Regions from separate parts of the Mesorhizobium sp. WSM2561 genome, predicted to be linked through region 3. Evidence: predicted binding sites of a transcription regulator. Region 3 holds the regulator's gene; each other region holds the start of a gene.
What was found. The regulator LexA, encoded in region 3, represses DNA repair genes until DNA is damaged. The targets are predictions, from matches to a motif close to TGTTCNNNNTGTGTTCNG.
Positions count from the first base shown of each region.

Region 1: a site for LexA is predicted at 1,561-1,578, ahead of M727_RS0108375 (PA0069 family radical SAM protein). Genes of this name have one in related genera too.
Region 2: a site for LexA is predicted at 1,215-1,232, ahead of M727_RS0123540 (YifB family Mg chelatase-like AAA ATPase). Genes of this name have one in related genera too.

Region 1 covers NZ_AZUX01000005.1:90,889-93,159, forward strand. The annotation lists gene M727_RS0108370 (ribonuclease HII) at 1-175, opposite strand, end outside; gene M727_RS0108375 (PA0069 family radical SAM protein) at 332-1,486, opposite strand; gene M727_RS0108380 (glycosyltransferase) at 1,638-2,144, shown strand.
Region 2 covers NZ_AZUX01000030.1:36,486-38,756, forward strand. The annotation lists gene gshB (glutathione synthase) at 201-1,142, shown strand; gene M727_RS0123540 (YifB family Mg chelatase-like AAA ATPase) at 1,325-2,271, shown strand, end outside.
Region 3 covers NZ_AZUX01000003.1:200,777-203,047, reverse strand. The annotation lists gene M727_RS0105880 (ComEC/Rec2 family competence protein) at 1-1,032, shown strand, start outside; gene lexA (transcriptional repressor LexA) at 1,026-1,778, opposite strand; gene glp (gephyrin-like molybdotransferase Glp) at 1,883-2,271, opposite strand, start outside.

The DNA of each region.
Region 1 (2,271 bases), on a different contig from region 3:
CGGGATCGAGCACTACCGCGGCCGCGACGACCGGCCCGGCGAGCGGCCCGCGCCCGGCCTCGTCCATTCCCGCCACCGGCCACAGGCCCTCGGCCATCGCCTTCGTCTCGAAGGAGAAATCGGGTCTCTCAACGATTTCGAAGAGAAGCGGAGAATCAGAACGCGCGCGAGCCATGTTGCGGCGAGGTTCGCATCGGCTCCGATTCTCCGCAACCCCCTCCGGGTCGGGTGAGGCACCGGACCCGGAGGGCACCGTCTGCAAGCCCGGGGACAGGACAGGCCGGACGGGATTTTTTTCGTCTGCCGTCGGCGTCGGCGGCAGACGATGTCTTCACAGCAGCATCAGTTGCTCGGTTGCCTTGGCTGCGGCGACGAACTGGTCGGTCCTGAGCGACCGCCGCTCGGCGTTGAGGCCAAGCCGTTTGGCGGCGATCTCGAAGCGCCGGCCGATCTGCCAGGCATAGGGGCCGGAGCCTTTCATGCGCTTGCCCCATTCCGAATCGTAATCCTTGCCGTCGCGCATCGAGCGGATCAGCGACATGACGTGACGGTAGCGGTCCGGATAATGACGCAGCAGCCAATCCTTGAAGATCGGCGCGACCTCCAGTGGCAGGCGCAGCAGGACGTAGCCGGCCTCGCGCGCTCCTGCCGCGCGTGCCGAATCGAGGATCCGTTCCATCTCCTGATCGGTCAGGCCGGGGATGATCGGAGCGACCATGACCGAGGCCGGAATGCCGGCATCCGAAAGCTGCCTGATCGCCTCCAGTCGCTTGGTCGGCGTCGACGCGCGCGGCTCCATCGTTCTGGCCAGCATGCGGTCGAGCGTCGTCACCGACAGCGCCACCTTGGCCAGCCCGCGTTCGGCCATGCGCGACAGAATGTCGATGTCGCGCGTCACCAGCGCGGATTTGGTGACGATGCCGACCGGGTGGCCGCGCGCCTCCAGCACTTCGAGGATCTCGCGCATGATCCGGTACTGCTTCTCGATCGGCTGATAGGGATCGGTGTTGGTGCCGATGGCGATGGTGCGCGGCTGGTAGCCGTCCTTCGACAATTCCTTGTCGAGCAGCCGCGCCGCATCCGGCTTGGCGAACAGCTTCGATTCGAAATCCAGTCCCGGCGACAGGCCCATGAAGCTGTGCGTCGGCCGCGCGAAGCAATAGACGCAGCCATGTTCACAGCCGCGATACGGGTTGATCGAGCGGTCGAAGGAAATGTCGGGCGATTCGTTGCGGGTGACGATGGTGCGCGGCTTCTCGACCTGCACCTCGGTCTTGAACGGCGGCAGCTCCTCAAGCGAATTCCAGCCATCGTCGAACACATGCCTGCTGACCGGTTCGAACCGGCCGGATGGGTTGATGCCGGCGGACCGGCCGCGATTGCGCTCCGGACGGATACGGACGCCACTCTGCTCGATCATTGCATTGGCCATCTCGGCTCTTCCAGCCCCGAAGGCAGCAATGTCGGCACGCACGATCTGTTCCATTTTCGCCCTCTCCCAGGGACTGTCGGCTGGCTGTCGAATCGCTCTGTTCATGAAAATAATCCTATTTTATCCGTCGGAACAAAGCAAGAACATTTTTATGGGGCGACGCAAAAACTGGCGCTGCGCCCGGCTTTCCGCTATTCGGCTAACGATGCTCAGCGTTCTCATCCAGACCCTGAATGACGAGGAAAGACTTGCCCGCACGCTCGCTTCGCTGATCGGCGGCGCGGTCGAGGGCGTGGTGCGCGACGTCATCATCTGCGACACCGGCTCGACCGACCAGACGCACCGCGTTGCCGAACATGCTGGCTGCCTTTATGTGGCGAGCGGCGGCATCGCTGCCGGCATCAGGCAGGCCAAGGGCGACTGGCTGCTGCTGCTGGAGCCGGGCGCGCGGTTGGGCGAGGGCTGGATCGACGAGGTCGTCGCCCACACCGCCAGGCAAACCATGCCGGCGCGATTCTCGCGGGCCCGCGGTAGCCGCGTCCCGTTCCTGTCGCGGGTGTTTTCGGGAAGCCGGGCACTGGCCGAAGGGCTGGTGATCAGCAAGCGTCAGGCCGCGGCCTTATCGAAAAACGCCCGCAGCGCCGAGGCCATCGCCCGCGGCCTTGCGACCAAGAGGCTCGACGCCGAAATCTGGGTGGCGCCGGTGAAGTGATGGTCGTCTCTTTGCCGGCAAGCGGGCGAGGGACGGTCGCGTCGTTTGCTGCGGTAATTCTCCGCCGAGGTCGTCTTCTACGAGACCGCAGTTTATCCGGGGTTAGGCGGGGTGATGTGACGCTTGT
Region 2 (2,271 bases), on a different contig from region 3:
AAAGCAAATTCGCGGGCTTATGTCTGACAAGTCGCTCGTCAGCCGAACAGGAATCGTTGCTGCCGGCGCAGCCGAACCGGGCAAGGCGCTCCGCTGCGCCTCAGCTACGCCCAGCAGGCAATCCTCAAAATGTCGCGATTGGCAGATGACCGGGGAGGTTGTAAGGGCAAGCAGCCCATCCGATCCGCCGGAGATCCGCCATGCCTCTGAAAATCGCCGTCCAGATGGACCACATCTCCACCGTCTCGATTGCCGGCGACACGTCGTTTGCGCTGTCGCTGGAAGCGCAGCGGCGCGGCCACCAGCTGTTCCATTATACGCCCGACCGGCTGTCGCTGCGCGACGGCAAGGTGTTTGCCGGCGTCGAGGAAATGCAGGTCCGCGACGAGAAGGGCAATCACTATTCGCTCGGCGAGAAAGTGCGCACCGACCTGTCGGAGATGGACGTCGTCCTGCTCAGGCAGGACCCGCCGTTCGACATGAACTACATCACCACGACGCATATGCTCGAGTGCATCCATCCCAGGACGCTGGTGGTCAACGACCCGGCCTGGGTGCGCAACAGCCCGGAAAAGATCTTCGTCACCGAGTTTCCCGACCTGATGCCGGAAACGCTGATCACCAAGGACAGCCAGGAGGTTGCCGCCTTCCGCAAGGAGTTCGGCGACATCATCGTCAAGCCGCTCTACGGCAATGGCGGCGCCGGCATCTTCCACCTGCATGAGGCCGATCGCAACCTCGCCTCGCTGCTCGAAATGTTCGGCCAGATGTTCCGCGAGCCCTACATCGTGCAGCGCTATCTGAAGGAGGTGCGAGCCGGCGACAAGCGCATCATCCTGATCGACGGCGAGCCGGTCGGCGCCATCAACCGGGTGCCGGCCGAGCATGATTCGCGCTCCAACATGCATGTCGGCGGCCGCGCCGAAAAAACCGAACTGACGGAGCGCGAACGCGAGATCTGCGCCCGCATCGGCCCGTCGCTGAAAGAGCGCGGCTTCATCCTCGTCGGCATCGACGTGATCGGCGACTACATGACCGAGATCAACGTGACGTCGCCGACCGGCGTGCGCGAGGTAAAACGCTTCGGCGGCGCCGATATCGCCAGCCTGTTCTGGGATGCGGTCGAGGACAAACCCAAGTAGCACCCATGCTTGCCGGAACAGCGGTTTTCCGATCCGTAGCCGATGCGACGCCATCAAGGCACCACGTTCGATTGTTCCCGTAATGTTCTTGCCTTTGCCCAAAATCTGTGGTTGTCTCAGATGACGCCGTTCGCGGCATGATCGCATGGGCTTCGGGCGAGCCCATGTCCGGGGGCAGAAAAATGGTTGCGCGGGTCCGCACGGTCGCTTTCCAGGGCATCGAGGCCGTGCCGGTCGACGTGCAGGTGATGATCGCGCCCGGCAAGGTTAACATGCACATCGTCGGCCTCGGCGACAAGGCGGTGGCCGAAAGCCGGGAGCGAGTGCAGGCGGCGCTGCACGCATCGGGCCTGTCGATGCCGTCGAAGAAGGTCACCGTCAATCTGGCGCCCGCCGATCTGCCCAAGGAAGGCAGCCATTACGATTTGCCGATCGCGCTTGGCCTGATGGCGGCGCTTGGCGCCATTCCAGGCGACATGCTGGCCGGCTATGTCGTGCTTGGCGAACTGTCGCTCGACGGCACCATCGCCGCGGTGGCCGGCGCGCTGCCGGCGGCGATCGGCGCCAATGCCGAAGGCAAGGGCCTGATCTGTCCTTTCGCCTGCGGCCCGGAAGCGGCGTGGGCCGGCAAGGATTTCGACATCCTGGCGCCGCGCAGCCTGATCGCCATCGCCAATCATTTTCGCGGCACGCAGGTGCTGTCGCGGCCGGAGGCAGGAATCCATGCCTCGGCGCGCGACCTGCCGGATCTTGCCGACATCAAGGGCCAGGAGACCGCCAAGCGGGCACTCGAAGTGGCGGCGGCCGGCGGCCATAACATGTTGATGATCGGTCCGCCAGGATCGGGAAAATCGATGCTGGCGCAGCGGCTGCCGTCGATCCTGCCGCCGCTGGCGCCGAGGGAATTGCTCGAAGTCTCGATGATCGCCTCGGTGGCCGGCGAGCTTGGTGAAGGCAAGCTGACCGACCGGCGGCCGTTCCGCGCGCCGCACCATTCGGCCTCGATGGCGGCGCTGGTCGGCGGCGGCCTGCGCGTGCGGCCGGGCGAGGCCTCGCTGGCCCACCACGGCGTGCTGTTCCTCGACGAGTTTCCCGAATTCTCGCCGCAGGCGCTCGACGCGCTGCGCCA
Region 3 (2,271 bases):
CGACGGTCACCGGCCGCTTTCGTCACGCGCAAGCTCGTCGCTGGGGCAGGCACCATCGCAATGACCTCCATCATTGCCGGCAGCGCCACCGCGCTCTTCGCCATCTGGCACTTCCAGCGCGTCTCGCCGCTCAGCCTGTTCGCCAATCTGGCCGTCATGCCGATCGTCACGATCGTCATGTTCCTGGCCGTCCTCAGCGCCTTGGCAATGCCTTTCGGCCTCGACGGCCCTTTCCTCTACATGATGGGCAAGGGCCTGACGGCGATGATTGCAATTTCGGGATGGATCTCGGAGCGTTCGCCGGTCGATGCAGTCGGCCTGATTTCGTTGCAATCGGTTCTGCTGGTGACGGTCGCCTTGGTCATCGCCACGATGGCGACGACGTGGCTGCGGCTTGCGGCACTTCCCTTTGCGCTCGCCGGCCTGCTGACGATTTCCGAGACGCGCACCCCCGACGTGCTGATCTCGGAGGATGCGCATCTGGTGGCGCTGCCGATCGGCGGCGGCGAACTTGCCGTCAACCGGGTGCGTTCGAACGAATTCACCACCGACAACTGGAAACATGCGCTGGTTTCAACAACGATCGTCGAGCCGGAGACATTCGAAAAAGGAGATGTGCGGTTCGACATCGCCGATCCGGCCGACCTGCCGCCGGGAGCGCCTTTCACCTGCACTGCCGGCCTGTGCCTGGCCCGGCATCCGTCCGGCGCGCTCATCGCGCTCGCCGACAACCGTAAAACCGCGCGGCCGGCCTGTGCCTTTGCGGATTTGATCGTCATCGACGATGCCACAGCCTATTACAAACCCTGCCGCAACCCGCTGGTTCTCGTCGTCACCAAACGGCAGCTCGCTCGCATGGGCAGTGCCGCCGTCTTCTTCGATCCGCTATCGGCGACGACGCGCGCAGAAATCCGTTTTGCCGTCAGACAGCCATATAGGCCTTGGCATGAGCAGCGGCGGTTTTCGCGCGAGGCGAGGGGCCTGCCGCCGTACCTCAGGGCCGAGAAACCCAAGAAGCCTGCCGTTCAGTAACGCCGGATCAGTCCGACGAGCTTGCCCTGCACCTTGACCCGGTCCGGCCCGAAGATGCGCGTCTCGTAGGCCGGATTGGCGGCTTCCAGTGCGATCGAGGCACCTTTGCGGCGGAATCGTTTCAGCGTCGCTTCCTCCTCGTCGACCAGAGCGACAATGATCTCGCCAGGCTGGGCGGTGTCGGCGTTGCGGATGATGACCGTGTCGCCGTCGAAGATGCCGGCCTCGATCATCGAATCGCCCTTGACCTCCAGCGCGTAGTGCGTGCCGCCGGTGATCATGTCCGGTGGCACCGAGATCGAATGCGTCTGGTGCTGGATGGCGTCGATCGGCACACCGGCAGCGATGCGGCCCATCACCGGTATGGAGACGGTGGCAACGACGTCGTCGTCATTGCCGGCCGCACGCATGCGCGAAGGCGCCGGCTTGATCTGGCGTCCGAGGCCGCCCTGTCCAAGCCCGCCCTGGCCAAGGCTGCCTTGAATGACGCTCGGCGAGAATTTGCGCGCCGCATTGAGGCCCGGCGCGATCGAATCGGGCAGGCGCAGCACCTCCAGCGCGCGGGCGCGGTTGGGCAGGCGGCGAATGAAACCGCGTTCCTCCAGCGCCGTGATCAGCCGGTGGATCCCCGATTTGGAGGCGAGGTCGAGCGCTTCCTTCATCTCGTCGAACGAGGGCGGAATGCCGCTTTCCTTCAGCCGCTCGTGGATGAACATCAGCAGTTCATGTTGTTTGCGTGTCAGCATCGCGACCCCCAACAGAATCAGAAAAACAAACCCAGAACAAACACTATCTGTTCCAGTTGTGTTCCGCAACCATTTAAAGTTTAATGAATGTGTTGACGTTTTGTTCAGCGTAGCATCAGCACGCTGCAGGCGGCGCCCGCTGCGGTTGCGGGAGCGAATGGCTCGCGCACGACCAGTCCGTTGGCGTCGGCCAGCATTCTGAGCATCGAGGAATCCTGGATACTGAACGGCGTTGCCTCAAGCGTGCCGGCTTCTTCCTTCACCACCGCGCGTACATAGTCCTGCCGGAGATCGTTGGCCGGCATGGCGGCGCCGAGCCGCGCCTGACGCATGTCCTGGCGGAAGGCGCGGCCGCCGAGCCGCGCCAGCAGCGGCTTCAGAAAGAGCTGCGTGCAGACCAGGCTGGCCACCGGATTGCCGGGCAGGCCGATGCAGCGGATGGCGCCCAGCCGCCCGAACATCAGTGGCTTGCCGGGCCGCATGGCGATTTTCC